Regions from separate parts of the Kocuria sp. HSID17590 genome, predicted to be linked through region 1. Evidence: predicted binding sites of a transcription regulator. Region 1 holds the regulator's gene; the other holds the start of a gene.
What was found. The regulator HrcA, encoded in region 1, represses chaperone genes, less so after heat shock. The targets are predictions, from matches to a motif close to TTNGCACTCGNNNNNNNCGAGTGCNAA.
Positions count from the first base shown of each region.

Region 2: a site for HrcA is predicted at 3,827-3,853, ahead of groL (chaperonin GroEL). Genes of this name have one in related genera too.

Region 1 covers NZ_RBMB01000017.1:21,119-29,075, reverse strand. The annotation lists gene D8M39_RS07490 (LCP family protein) at 1-96, opposite strand, end outside; gene D8M39_RS07485 (GTPase Era) at 205-1,260, opposite strand; gene ybeY (rRNA maturation RNase YbeY) at 1,346-1,852, opposite strand; gene D8M39_RS07475 (PhoH family protein) at 1,849-3,027, opposite strand; gene D8M39_RS07470 (GerMN domain-containing protein) at 3,297-4,226, shown strand; gene D8M39_RS07465 (16S rRNA (uracil(1498)-N(3))-methyltransferase) at 4,361-5,116, opposite strand; gene dnaJ (molecular chaperone DnaJ) at 5,113-6,255, opposite strand; gene hrcA (heat-inducible transcriptional repressor HrcA) at 6,322-7,335, opposite strand; gene D8M39_RS07450 (DUF3097 family protein) at 7,520-7,957, shown strand, end outside.
Region 2 covers NZ_RBMB01000034.1:206-6,487, forward strand. The annotation lists gene D8M39_RS10590 (threonine/serine exporter ThrE family protein) at 1-1,444, shown strand, start outside; gene D8M39_RS10595 (siderophore-interacting protein) at 1,494-2,345, opposite strand; gene D8M39_RS10600 (uracil-DNA glycosylase) at 2,365-3,048, opposite strand; gene D8M39_RS10605 (DUF3263 domain-containing protein) at 3,112-3,336, shown strand; gene D8M39_RS13025 (hypothetical protein) at 3,427-3,741, shown strand; gene groL (chaperonin GroEL) at 4,003-5,637, shown strand; gene D8M39_RS10620 (ribonuclease H) at 5,764-6,282, shown strand, end outside.

The sequences.
Region 1 (7,957 bases):
GGCCCACGGCGCAGTGGTCTCTCGCGAGGCGGTGGTCTCCTGCGCGGTGGTCTCCTGGGCGCGGCGACCGCGACGGGGTGCTGAGCTGGGATCCACCGGTGACGTCTCCTGGAGTCTTTCGCTGTCTGGGGGCGGGTCCGGGGGCGGCGCCCCGACCGCTCGGCCACGCTACGCCCCGTCCCTCGGTGTTGGGTGTGGGCCGGGTCAGAACCCCAGCTTGGAGAGCTGCTTGGGATCGCGCTGCCACTCCTTGGCGACCTTGACGTGCAGGTCCAGGTAGATGCGCGTGCCCAGCAGGGACTCGATCTGCCCGCGGGCCTGGGTCCCGATCTCGCGCAGCCGCGCACCGCGCTTGCCGATCACGATGGCCTTCTGCGAGGAGCGCTCCACGTACACGCTCGCGTGCACGTCCAGCATGGGGTTCTCGGGCGAGCGGCCCTCCCGCTCGGAGACCTCGTCCACGACCACGGCCAGCGAGTGGGGCAGCTCGTCGTGCACGCCCTCCAGTGCGGCCTCGCGGATCAGCTCGGCCATCATGGTGACCTCCGGCTCGTCCGTGAGGTCCCCCTCGGGGTACAGCGGCGGGGACACCGGCATCAGGGACACGAGCAGCTCGCCCAGTTCGGCCATCTGGAAGCCGTCCGCGGCACTGACGGGGATCACGTGGGCCCAGCCGGCGTCCGGGTCCTCCGTGGCGGGTGCCTTCTCCGGCCGGGAGCCCTTGCCGCCCGACGACGACGCCGCACGCCGTCGCCGTCGTGCCTCGCGCTGGGCGCGCTCCTCGGACACGACCTCGCGGCCCAGCTCGCTCACCGCGATCAGCTGCTCGGCGAGCCGGTCCTGGGGCACGAGGTCCGCCTTGGTGACGATCGCGACCACGGGGGTGCTGCCCACGGCCGCCACGACCTGCTGGGCGATGAAGCGGTCCCCGGGTCCCACCTTCTGGTCCGCCGGAACGCAGAACCCGATGACGTCCACCTGGCCCAGGGTCTCCGCCACCACGTCGTTCAGCCGCTGCCCCAGCAGGGTGCGGGGCCGGTGCAGACCCGGGGTGTCCACGAGGATCAGCTGCCCGTCCGGGCGGTGCACGATGCCGCGGATGGTGTGGCGCGTGGTCTGCGGACGGTTGGAGGTGATGGCGACCTTGCGGCCCACGAGGGCGTTGGTCAGCGTGGACTTGCCCACGTTGGGCCGGCCCACGAACACGGCGAAGCCGGCCCGGAAGTCCGTTCCGTGCTCGGTTGTGGTGTCCTGCATCATGGTGTGTCCTCGCTCCTGCGTTCGATCGGGGTGCGCGTGCTCGGCCGGTGCGCCGGGCCCTGCCGCCGGGGGTGTGGCGCGGGCGTCACGTCATGGTCTCCACGGGGGCGTCCCGGCCCAGGAACTCCTCGAGCAGCGCGCGCTGGGCGGCGAACATCCGGGCCCGCTCCTCCTCCTGCGCGTGGTCGTGGCCGAGCAGGTGCAGCAGCGAGTGCGCCGTGAGCAGGCACAGCTCGTCCTGCGTGCTGTGACCCGCGGCCTGCGCCTGCCGCTGCGCCACGGGCGGGCACAGCACGACGTCCCCGAGGACGCCCAGGCTGGGCTCCTCCGGGGTGCCCTCGCGCAGCTCGTCCATGGGGAACGACATCACGTCCGTGGCACCGGGCAGGTCCAGCCACTGCTCGTGCAGCTCGGCCATGCGCTCCTCGTCCACCACGGCGATCGAGACCTCGGTGTCCGGGTGCAGGTGCCACCGGGTGAAGGCGAGCTCCACGAGGGCCGACAGCTGGTCGGTGTCCACCGCGCGGTAGCACTCCGCGAGCCCCTCGAGCTCCTGCGGGCCGTCCCACGGCAGGTCGAACGAGACGCTCACAGCGCGCCGCCCTCCGGCCCTGCGGCCTGGTCCGCTCCCGCTCTGTCCGCCCCGGCTCTGTCGGCCCCGGCCCGGTCACCGGCAGCGCCCGGGTGGGAGCCGGTCTCCGCCCGGTGCGCGGCCGCTGCACGGCGGTCCTCCTTGCGGTGCGAGCGCTCCACGCGGTGCCGGTTGGTGGTGTCGAACTGGTCGTACGCAGCCACGATCTCCCCCACCAGCTCGTGGCGCACCACGTCCTCGGCGGTCAGCTCGCAGAACGCGATGTCGTCGATCTTTCCCAGCACGTGCTGGACCTGGCGCAGCCCGGACTTCGTGGATCCCGGAAGATCCACCTGGGTGACGTCCCCGGTGACCACGATGCGCGAGCCGAAGCCCAGCCGCGTGAGGAACATCTTCATCTGCTCGGGGGTGGTGTTCTGCGCCTCGTCCAGGATCACGAAGGCGTCGTTGAGCGTGCGCCCGCGCATGTACGCCAGCGGAGCCACCTCGATGGCCCCGGCCTCCATGAGCCGCGGGATGGACTCCGGGTCCATCATGTCGTGCAGCGCGTCGTAGAGCGGGCGCAGGTAGGGGTCGATCTTGTCGTTGAGCGAGCCCGGGAGGAAGCCCAGGCGCTCGCCGGCCTCCACCGCGGGGCGCGTGAGGATGATCCGGTTCACCTCCTTGGCCTGCAGCGCGCGCACGGCCTTGGCCATGGCCAGGTAGGTCTTGCCCGTGCCTGCCGGTCCGATTCCGAAGACCACGGTGTGCTCGTCGATCGCGTCCACGTACGTCTTCTGGTTCACCGTCTTGGGGCGGATGGTGCGGCCCCGGGTGGAGAGGATGCTCGTGGACAGTGCGCTCGCCGGGCGCACCTGCTGGGACTCGCGCATCATGCGGGCCACACGCAGCACGGTGCGCTCCGTGATCTCCGTGCCGCGCAGCGCCATCGCCAGCAGCTCCTCGAGCAGGGACGCCGCCAGCCGGGTGTCGAGCACGGGGCCCTCGAGGGCGACATCGAGGTCCCGCACGGTCATGCACACCGCCGGGAACTCGCCCTCGAGGAGCCTCAGCGTCGAATCCGCCTGGCCCAGGCACCGCACGGCGGTGTCCCGGTCCGGCATGTGCACGGTCACACGGGTACTTTCACTGGGTGCAGCGGTCAGTGGTTTCATCCCCTCGGGTTGTTCTCTCATCGGGCACCAGCCTACCGGTCCCCTCCGACGCGCCGTCCGCCACGGTCCCGGGTTGCAATCGGGTAACGGTCCGCGCCACGGGCTCCCGGAGTTCGCGCGCACCCCCGCCGGTCGGTATCTTGTGAAGCCGTGAAGTCATGCCGCCGGTGCCACACCGCGCGGTCCCACCCTCCAGGTTCTGTGTCGGAGAGGTGGGAACACGACGTCGCCGTGGCGCGGTCCCTGACCCCGCACCCGTCACCGAGGGCCCGGAGGAGGGCGAGCACCGCGTGAGACCGCGCCGCCGCGTACCACCGCGCACACCCCGCCGCTGGAGCCTCGCCGCGCTCGCTGTGGTCGCGTCCGTGGCGCTGGCCGGGTGCGGCACGGCCGCGGACCGCCCGGACGACAACTCCGCGGCCGCACCGGGAATCGGCGCGGCACCGGGCACCACGGACGAGGCGCTCGGCGGCGTGGCCACCGAGCAGGCCCCCATCTACTGGGTCGGCACGGGTGACCAGTCCGGCTACCTGTTCCGTGAGTTCCGCAACCCCGAGGACACGAGCACAGCGGACCCGGTGGCACGCGCCGCTGCCATGGTGACCCGTGCCACCCCCATGGACCCCGACTACCGCACGCTGTGGTCCCCCGTGAGCACGGTGGGAACCTCGGTGTCCCCGGACGGCATCATCACCGTGGACCTGCCCGCGGCGGCGTTCGGCACGCAGCTGTCCGAGAAGGACGCCCAGATGGCGCTGCAGCAGATGGTGTACACGGTCTCCGCGGCCGCCGTGACCGCGGGACTTTTGGACGCCTCCACCGCCAAGGAGGTCCGCATCCTGGTGGACGGGCGCACCGGGTTCTCGGCGTTCGGCTCCGTGGACCTCTCCGATCCGCTGACCCGCGACACGTCCCTGGCCGCGCCCGTGTGGCTCATCGACCCCCAGACGGACGCGGACCCCGGCAGTCCCCTGACCGTGTTCCTGCGCGTTCTGCCCGCGGTGCACGACGTCCGCTGGGAGGTCACGCAGGACGAGCGCACAGTGCGCAGCGGCACGGTCGCCGCGGCCTCCCCCGGCTCGGACCCCACTGTCGGCACCGAGCTGCGGACCACCATCGACCTGGACCCGGGCGAGTACACGGTGCGGGTCGCGGGAACAAACGACCAGGGCACCGTGCTCGTGGACGACCACGTGATCACCGTCGCTGCCACGCGCTGAGGCGCATCCGCCGTACGCGGGCGCGCGACGTCGTCGTCATGCCGTCCCGACGAGGCGCGGGTGGCGTCCCCGGCATGCTGCTCCCCCGAGATCCCGGGGTTCGTCCCACCCAGCCCCTCCCGCGGAGGGGGCGCTCAGCCCCAGAGGCCCAGGACAGAGTGCAGCGCGGCCAGGGCGGCCGGCCCGGCGGTGGCCGAGCGCATGACCGTGTCCCCGAGGCGCAGCGTGTGGGCCCCGGCCTCGGTGAGCAGCTGCGTCTCCGCATCGCTGATGCCGCCCTCCGGCCCGACCACCACGGCGATCCGGGTCCGCTCCCGCCAGGCGGTGACGTCGTGCCCGGACCACGCGGTGGAGGCGGTCTCGTGCAGCACGAGCCACAGGGTCTCCGTGTCCTCCGCCACGAGCCGCGCGAGGGCGGCGGTGTCCATCCACTGCTCCCGCCGCGGCCAGTGCGCGCGCCGGGACTGCTTGGCGGCCGCGCACAGGGTGGCGTCCCACTTGGCCATGGTCTTGGCGGCACGGTCCCCGCGCAGCCGCACGATGCTGCGCTCTGCCTGCCACGGGATCACGCAGTCCACACCGAGCTCGGTGGCGGTCTCCGCGGCCTGCAGGTCCCGGTCCCCTTTGGCCAGCGCCTGGACGAGCGTGAGGCGCGGCGCCGGCGGCTCCTCGTGCGCCACGGAGTCCACGGTGACGCTCATGCGGTCCTTCTCCCCCGCGACGAACGTGCACACCGCGCGGGTGCCGCGGCCGTCCACGAGGTCCAGGGACGCGCCCGCGCGCAGCCGGCGAACGGTCACGGCGTGACGGGCCTCGGGGCCGACGACGTCGAGGACCTCGCCGGGGTGCGCCCCGGTGAGGTCCTCGCGGTGGAAGACGGGATTCGTCACAGGTCGTTGAACCGGTCCCGCAGCCGGGAGAAGAACCCGCCGGAGTGGGAGGTGCTCACGGTGGTGCCGTCGTGGGCCTGCTCCTCGCGCAGCTCCGCCAGCCGCTCCACGAGTTCACGCTGCTCGCCGGTGAGGTCCCGAGGCGTCTCGACCTCGAAGTGCACCTGCAGGTCCCCGCGACCCTTGCCGCGCAGGTGGGTGACGCCGAGGTCGTCCAGCGTGATGGTGGCACCGGACTGGGTTCCGGGGACCACGTCCACGCTGCGCGTGCCGTCGAAAGTTTCCAGCGTCACGGTGGTGCCGAGTGCCGCGGCGGTCATGGGGATCCGCAGCCGCGCGTGCAGGTCGTCGCCCTCGCGCACGAACGTGGGGTCCGGGTCCACCTTCAGCTCCACGAAGAGGTCGCCGTTGGGTCCGCCGGCCGTGCCGGCCTCGCCCTGACCGCCCAGGCGGATCCGGTTGCCGGACTGGATGCCGGCGGGGATCTTCACCGTGAGGGGGCGGCGGTCGCGCACGCGGCCCTCGCCGTAGCACTCGTGGCACGGGTGCTCGATCACGGTGCCGAAGCCGTTGCACTGCGAGCAGGGCGCCTGCGTGGTGACCATGCCCAGGATGGACTGCCGCTGGTACTGCATGTGGCCGGAGCCGTGGCACATGGTGCACGTGGTGGGGCTCGTGCCGGGCTGGCAGCACGTCCCCTCGCACGTGGGGCACGTGACCGCGGTGTCGACGGTGATGTCCTTCTCCACTCCGAAAACGGCGTCCTTCAGGGAGATGCGCACGTTGATCAGGGCGTCCTGGCCCTGTCGCGTGCGGGACTGGGGGCCCCGCTGGCCGCCGGAGCCCGCGCCCTGGAAGAACGTCTCAAAGATGTCCGAGAAGCCGAACCCGCTGCCGGGGAAGCCTCCGCCGAAGCCGGTGTCCGTGCCGTTCTCGTTGCCCGTGGCGTCGTACACGCGGCGCTTGTCCGGGTCCGACAGGACGTCGTTGGCGTGCGAGACGCGCTTGAACTCCTCGGCCGCCTCCGGCGAGGGGTTCACGTCCGGGTGCAGCTTGCGGGCCTTCTTGCGATAGGCGCGCTTGATCTCTTCGGCGCTGGCGTCACGGCTCACGCCGAGGGTTTCGTAGTGATCGCTCACGATGTCGTCGCTTCTGCTTTCGTCTCTGGGTCGGTGGTCTGTGCCGGGGCGGCGCCGGGTGGCGCGTCAGTCCCCGAGGTTCTTGGAGAGGTAGCGGGCCACGGCACGCACGGAGGCCATGGTGGTGGGGTAGTCCATGCGCGTGGGGCCCACGACGCCCACCTTGGAGGCGTCCTGCGGGCCGTAGCCGGTGGCCACCACGGCCGCCTCGGCCAGCGGGTCGTCGTACTGCTCGGAGCCGATCCGTACCGCGACGCCGCGCTCGTCCTGCTGCATCTCGGACAACAATCGCAGCAGTGTCACTTGTTCCTCAAGCGCCTCGAGCACCGGGGAGATGCTCTGGGGGAAGTCCCCGCTGAAGCGGGCGAGGTTGGCGGTGCCCGCCCTCACGAGGCGCTGGTCGTCCGAGGCGGCGGCCAGCACTGCCACGGTGTCGGCGACGGCGAGCGCGGCCTCGCGGACCGGGTCTTCCACGGTCTCGGGGAGCTCGGCGACCGCGGCCGGCACGGTCTCCAGTGCCTGACCCAGCACGCGCGCCAGGACGGCGGCGCGCAGCTCGAGCAGGGCGTCCTCGGCAACGGGCGCGGTGAGGGCAACCGTGCGCTGCACCACGCGGCCGCTCGTGGGGATGAGCACCACGAGCAGCGTGTTTCCGCCGACGTCCACGAGCTCCACGTGGCGCACCGTGATCCCGGTGCGCACCGGGTACTGGATGACGGCCACCTGGTGGGTCAGCTGGGCCAGCAGGCGCACGGTGCGCTCCATGGCATCGTCGATGTCGTGGGCGCCGTCCAGGAAGACCTGAACGGCACGGCGCTGCGCAGGCGTGAGGGGCTGCAGCGCGGCGATCTGGCCCACGAACACCCGGTAGCCGCGGTCCGTGGGGATCCGACCTGAACTGGTGTGGGGTGCCACGATGAGACCGTCCTCCTCGAGGGCGGCCATGTCGTTGCGCACGGTGGCGGAGGAGACGGGCAGCCGGTGGCGCTCCACGAGCGCCTTGGAGCCCACGGGCTCGCGGGAGTGGACGTAGTCCTCCACGATGGCCTGCAGGATCTTCGCCCTGCGCGGATGCTCCATGTCTCCCACCTCCCGCTCGCGGATGTCCTCGGGCGCCCGTGCGGCACCCGGTGAACCGGGCCGCGACCAATTTTGGCACTCGAATCGGCACAGTGCTAATTCCGTGAGTCTAGTGGCCCTGCCGCGGACCGGTCCTTTGGTACGCTCGCGGCTGATTCGTCACCCGCGAGCGAGGAGCACCCCCGTGAACACACCCGGCTGGGGCTGGGGCCCGCAGGACCTCGGCAGCCCCGAGGTCTCCCGCCGCTCCCCCGCGGCCCGCGGGCTGCCCGTGGAGTCCGGCATGGTGCTCGAGGACGTCGAGAGCGGGTGGGTGGGCGCCGTGGTGAGCGTGGAGGTCGTGGGCGGCATGCGCGTCGTGGGCCTGGAGGACCGCCACGGCCGAGTCAAGGCCTTCCCCCTCGGTCCCGGTTTCCTGCTTGACGGCGAGCCCGTCCGCCTCACCCCGCCCGCACCTCGCAGTGTCCCGAGCGGGCCCAGAATTACGCGCTCCGGCTCGGTGGCCGTGGAGAACCTGCGCGCCTCGGTGGCCAAGGAGTCCCGCGTGTGGGTCGAGGGCTACCACGACGCCGAGCTCGTGGCGAAGGTCTGGGGCCACGACCTCGCAGTCGAGGGGATCGTC
Region 2 (6,282 bases), on a different contig from region 1:
CACCCTGAACTTCGCCCTGCGCCTGGCCGAGACCATGTTCCACTACGGCGCGGACGCCCTGGACGTGGAGAACGCGATCATCGCGGTGTGCGCCACGTACGGGGTGGAGAACCTGGACGTGGACATCACCAACCAGTCGGTGACCATCAACTACGTGGCGGAGAGCACCACCACGGGCAAGCTGGGCCGGGCCGCGTCGACCGCGAAGGACACCCACGGCGAGGGCGGCTCGAGCGCCCACCCGACCACCTCCTTCGACGGCGTCCCGGGCACCACGGCGGAGCACCGCAGGGCCGCGCCGTCCCAGGAGTCCCCCCAGGACCGGGACGAGCACGACCCGTGGGGGGACTCCACCACCTCGAGCCACACCGTGATGCGCGTGGTGCGCTCGTGGACGGACAACTACGCCGGTCTCGCCGACTCCCACCAGCTCGTGACCCGCATCATCGAGGGTGAGATGCCCCTGCGGGAGGCCGAGCGGGAGCTCAAGGAGATCAACGCCCGCCCCAAGCCGTACCCCCGGTGGATGGTACTGGCCGCGACGATCATCGCCGCGGGCACCCTGACCCTCGCACTGGGCGGCACGATCGTGGGCGCGGTGGTGGCCATGGGCTCGGCCACCGTGGTGCAGCTCGTCACGGCCAAGCTGGGCGCGTGGCGGATCCCCGAGTTCTTCTCCCTGGGCGCCAACGCCCTGGTCATCACCCTGATCGCCATGGTGATCTCCGCACTGGGGGTGGAGCTGTACCCACCGAAAGTCATCGCCGGTGGGCTCATCATGCTGCTGCCCACCACCCGCATGGTCTCCACCATGCAGGACGCGATCAACGGCTTCCCCGTGACCGCCGCCGGGCGGCTGCTCTCCACCGCCATGGCGTTCCTCGCCATCGTGGCGGGGATCGCGATCGGCGTCTCGCTGACCGTCCGGCTGGCGGACGTGCCGGGCATCGACATCTCGCAGTCGAGCTTCACCCCCGCGGGGGTGCTGCGCAACGTGGTCTTCATGCTGGTCTCCACGGCGCTCATCGCGGTGCTGATGCAGGCCAAGCCCCGGCACATCCCGCCGGCGCTGCTCGCGGCCTTCGCCGGGCTGCTCGTCTACCACGGGATCGGCCTCGTGGATCCCGGGGCGCGGCTGGCCACGGGCGTCGCCGCGGTGGTCAGCGGCTGCGTGGCCGCCCTGCTGGCGGCTCGCGCGCGCATCCCCCAGGCCGTGCTGGCCATCCCCGCGATGACGTTCCTGCTGCCCGGGCTCACGCTGTTCCGCGGCATGTACGCCATCACGGTGGAGAACGAGACCGCGGGCCAGGGGATCACCGAGCTGCTCAACGCCATGGCCTCGATCGTGCTGCTGGCCGCCGGCGTGGTGCTCGCCAAGTACCTCATGCGCCCGTTCATCGAGCAGATGCAGCACCTCTCCCAGCGGCGCAACCGCCGCCGCTGAGGAGCTGACGGGCAGCCGCAGCCCTCGGACGGCGCAGCGCCCGGGCTGCTTAGAGGATCTTCCCCACGGGCAGCTTCTTCTCCGCCTGGAAGACGTCCTCGGTGCGCCCGCCGGCCCAGTAGCCCGACAGGGACACCTGGGAGCGGTCCAGGCCGCGCTGGTCGAAGAGCACCGTGCGGGCGGCCTTCATGGCCTCGCGCTCGCCGTGCACGAAGGCCTGCACCCTGCTCACGTCCTCGGGCCACGCGGCGTCCGCGATGCCCTGCACGAGCGCCCGCTCACCGGACGCCTCGTCCGCGCGGTGCACCCACCGCACCGTGATCCCCTCCGGGACGGCCACGTCCGAGAGGTCGAGCTCGTGGGCGGCGTCCTGGACCTCCAGGACCACCTCGCCCCGTGCGGAGACGGGCAGGGCCTCGAGATTCGCGAGCACGGCGGGCACGGCGGCGTCGTCGCCCGCGAAGAGGCTCCACGTGGCGTCCGGGTCCGGCATCCACTTGCCTCCGGGGCCGAGCGCCACCAGGCGGTCGCCGGGCGCGGCGGCGTCCGCCCACGGCCCGGCGTAGCCCTCGGAGCCGTGCAGGGCGACGTCGATCCACACCTCACCGGCGGCGGGATCCGTGCGGCGCAGGGTCATGTGGCGGGAGACCGGCTGGTCCTCCGGCGCCGCGGTGTCCCGGACCTCCCAGTAGTCCGGCAGGGCGCCCGGGGCGGTGGCCGCGAGGGTGGCCTGCGAGAAGAAGATCAGCTTGACGTACTTCTCCGGGGCCTCGATGTCCTGGAAGTCCTGCGCGTTGTCGATCCTGCAGACCAGCCGGACCATGGCCGGGGAGAGCTGCAGGCGCTCGGCCACGGTGAGCTCGAGCTGGGGCTTGCTGGGACGTGCTGGAGTGGCTGTCATGCCTCCAGCTTAGGTGCTCCTAACCTGGCAGCTCCCAGGAGACGGGGTCCGCGCCCTGCTCCTGCAGCAGGGCGCTGGTGCGGGAGAAGGGGCGGGAGCCGAAGAAGCCGCGGGACGCGGAGAGCGGCGAGGGGTGCGCGGACTCCACGGTGGGCGCGCCGCCCAGCCAGGCCGCGGTGCCGCGCGCGTCGCGGCCCCACAGGATTCCCACGAGGGGCTGCTCGCGCGCGCCCAGCGCTCGGATCGCGCACTCCGTGACCGCCTCCCAGCCCTTGCCCCGGTGCGAGGCCGGCGCCCCGGCCTGGACGGTGAGCACCCTGTTGAGCAGCATGACCCCCTGCCCGGACCACGAGGAGAGGTCCCCGTGGGGCGGCGGGGCGATCCCGAGGTCCGACTGCAGCTCCGCGTAGATGTTCTTGAGCGAACGGGGCACGGGGCGCACGTCAGGGGCCACCGAGAAGGAGAGCCCCATCGCGTGGCCGGGAGTGGGGTACGGGTCCTGGCCCACGATCAGCACCCTGACGGCGGACAGCGGCTCGCGGAACGCACGGAAGATGTTCTCCCCAGCCGGCAGAGTGTGGCGGCCCTGGGCGTGCTCGGCCCGCAGGAACTCGCCCATCGCACGGATCTGCCCCTCGACCGGTTGCAGGGCCCGCGCCCACTCCTCGTGCATGATCTCGTGCAGCGGACGCTGGGCGTTCACGGGGCCTCCCCGGGTCGGGTGCGGCGCGCACGGGGTGCTTCCGTGCGCGTTAGGGTGGGGCTCATGTCTACCACGGGGGAGGAGCTCGACGAACTGGACCGCGCGATCCTGGAGCTGGAGTCCCAGCACTGGAAGTACCGGGGAGCCAAGGAGTCGGCGATCCGCTCGCGGCTGGGGCTGAGTCCCGTGCATTACTACCAGCGGCTCAACGCGCTGATCTCCTCCGAGGCCGCCGCCCGGCACGCTCCCATGCTGATCTCGAGGCTGCGCCGCGCCCGCTCGCGCTGAGCGGACTCCCTGCGGGCCGTGCCATACTCGGCCCCGAGTCCGCGCGCCGTCCTGTGGAGCGCGCCGCCCACCGTCCAGGAGAGCCAGACCATGAGCGAGTACCCCCGCGACGAGTTCGACGACGTCCCCGAGGACGGCGCCCGCCAGGGCGCGCACCGGGGCCACAACCCCGCCGCCCGCACCGGCTCGCGACGGGAGTTCCGCGCGATCCTCGTGACCGGGCTGCTCGCGCTCGCCCTCGGTGCCGTGTGCTTCGTCAACGCTCCGCGCACGGAGCAGGACACGTCGGCCTCCGCACCGGCGGGCGCCGTGTCCGTGGCCGTGAGCGCTGCGGCTGCCCCGCCCGCGGTGCCGGGCACGACGACGTCGCCCGCGGCACTTCCGGGGTACGTCACCGCGGCCTGAGGCACCGCGTTCAGCCAATGATGAAACCGGCGCCCCGGGGTGCCCGCTCGGTTGCGGTTCCTCGCGCGCCGGTGCCACTATTGGATTAGCACTCAGTCGAGTGGACTGCTAACCGGGTCCGGTGGCGGCTCTCGGCATCCGGGTGAAACCACATCACGGTGAGGTGGTCGCGGCGCGGTGAGGATCGCGCCCCGTCCCCGTCCGTCGCGGGCACCGTGATGACACGTCTTGTTTGTCAACCGTCCAGGAGGGACGAAACACATGGCAAAGATGATCGCATTCGACGAAGAAGCACGCCGCGGTCTGGAGAAGGGCCTGAACACCCTCGCGGACGCCGTGAAGGTCACGCTCGGCCCCCGCGGGCGCAACGTGGTCCTGGAGAAGTCCTGGGGCGCCCCCACCATCACCAACGACGGTGTCTCCATCGCCAAGGAGATCGAGCTCGAGGAGCCGTACGAGAAGATCGGCGCCGAGCTCGTCAAGGAGGTCGCCAAGAAGACCGACGACGTCGCCGGTGACGGCACCACCACGGCCACCGTGCTCGCCCAGGCCCTCGTGAAGGAAGGCCTGCGCAACGTGGCCGCCGGTGCGGACCCGCTGTCCCTGAAGCGCGGCATCGAGAAGGCCGTCGCGTCGGTGACCGAGCAGCTGCTGTCCTCCGCCAAGGAGATCGAGACCGAGGAGGAGATCGCCGCCACCGCGTCCATCTCCGCCGCCGATCCCGAGATCGGCAAGCTCATCGCCGAGGCCATGGAGAAGGTCGGCAAGGAAGGCGTCATCACCGTCGAGGAGTCCAACACCTTCGGGCTGGACCTCGAGCTGACCGAGGGCATGCGCTTCGACAAGGGCTACCTCTCCGGCTACTTCGTCACGGACGCGGACCGCCAGGAGGCCGTCCTCGAGGATCCCTACATCCTCATCGTGAACTCCAAGATCTCGGCCGTGAAGGACCTCGTCCCCGTGCTCGAGAAGGTCATGCAGGCGGGCAAGCCGCTGCTGATCATCGCCGAGGACGTGGACGGCGAGGCGCTGGCCATGCTCGTGCTCAACAAGATGCGCGGTGCCGTGAAGTCCGTGGCCGTGAAGGCTCCTGGCTTCGGCGACCGCCGAAAGGCGCAGCTTGCGGACATCGCGATCCTCACCGGCGGCCAGGTCATCACCGAAGAGGTGGGCCTCTCGCTCGAGTCCGCCACGATCGACCTGCTGGGCCAGGCCCGCAAGGTCGTCGTGACCAAGGACGAGACCACCATCGTGGACGGTGCCGGCACGCAGGAGGAGATCGAGGGCCGCGTGGCCCAGATCCGCGCGGAGATCAACAACTCCGACTCCGACTACGACCGCGAGAAGCTGCAGGAGCGCCTGGCCAAGCTGGCCGGTGGCGTGGCTGTGCTCAAGGCCGGTGCGGCCACCGAGGTGGAGCTCAAGGAGCGCAAGCACCGCATCGAGGACGCCGTGCGCAACGCCAAGGCAGCCGTGGAGGAGGGCATCGTCGCCGGTGGCGGCGTGGCCCTCATCCAGGCCGGTGCCAAGGTGTTCGAGTCCCTCGACCTCTCCGGTGACGAGGCCACGGGCGCGAACATCGTGAAGGTCGCCATCGACGCGCCGCTCAAGCAGATCGCGCTGAACGCCGGGCTGGAGCCGGGCGTGGTGGTCGACAAGGTGCGCGGGCTCGAGACCGGCTGGGGCCTCAACGCCGCCACCGGCGAGTACGAGGACCTCATGGCCGCGGGCATCAACGACCCCGTCAAGGTGACCCGCTCCGCCCTGCAGAACGCGGCGTCCATCGCCGGGCTGTTCCTCACCACGGAGGCCGTGGTGGCGGACAAGCCCGAGCCCGAGGCCGCCGGTGCGGGCGCGGGTGCCGATCCCATGGGTGGCATGGGCGGCATGATGTGATCCACCCTCACTGAGGGATCCGCGCGGGCCGGTCGACGGACCGCGCGGAGAACCGGAAGGACCCCGGGTGTGCAGTGCACACCCGGGGTCCTTCTGCGTGTCGGGGGGTTTTGGGAGGATGTGCCCATGACAATCATCGCTTCCGCGGACGGCTCCGCGCTCGGCAACCCCGGCCCGGCCGGCTGGGCCTGGTACATCGACCCCACCTCGTGGCAGGCGGGGGGATGGGCGCACGGGACCAACAACCAGGGTGAGCTGACGGCGGTGCTGAACCTCCTCGAGGAGACCCGGCACCGCAGGGAGGAGCCCCTGCGCGTGCTGTGCGACAGCCAGTACGTGATCAACTCCGTCACCAAGTGGATGCCGGGGTGGAAGAAGAAGGGCTGGAAGAAGCGGGACGGCAAGCCCGTGCTGAACGTGGACATCATGAAGGCCCTCGACAGGGAACTGGCCGGGCGGGACGTCAGCTTCGAGTGGGTCAAGGGCCACGCTGGCCACGAGCTCAACGAGGCCGCGGACGAGCGCGCGCGGGCGATGGCGGTGGCCTACCAGAAGGGCACGGACCCCGCCCGGATGCCCGTGGGCCCGGGCTTCCGCGACGACGACGCCGCCTCTGACCTCGCCACCTCCGAGAAGGCTGCTGAC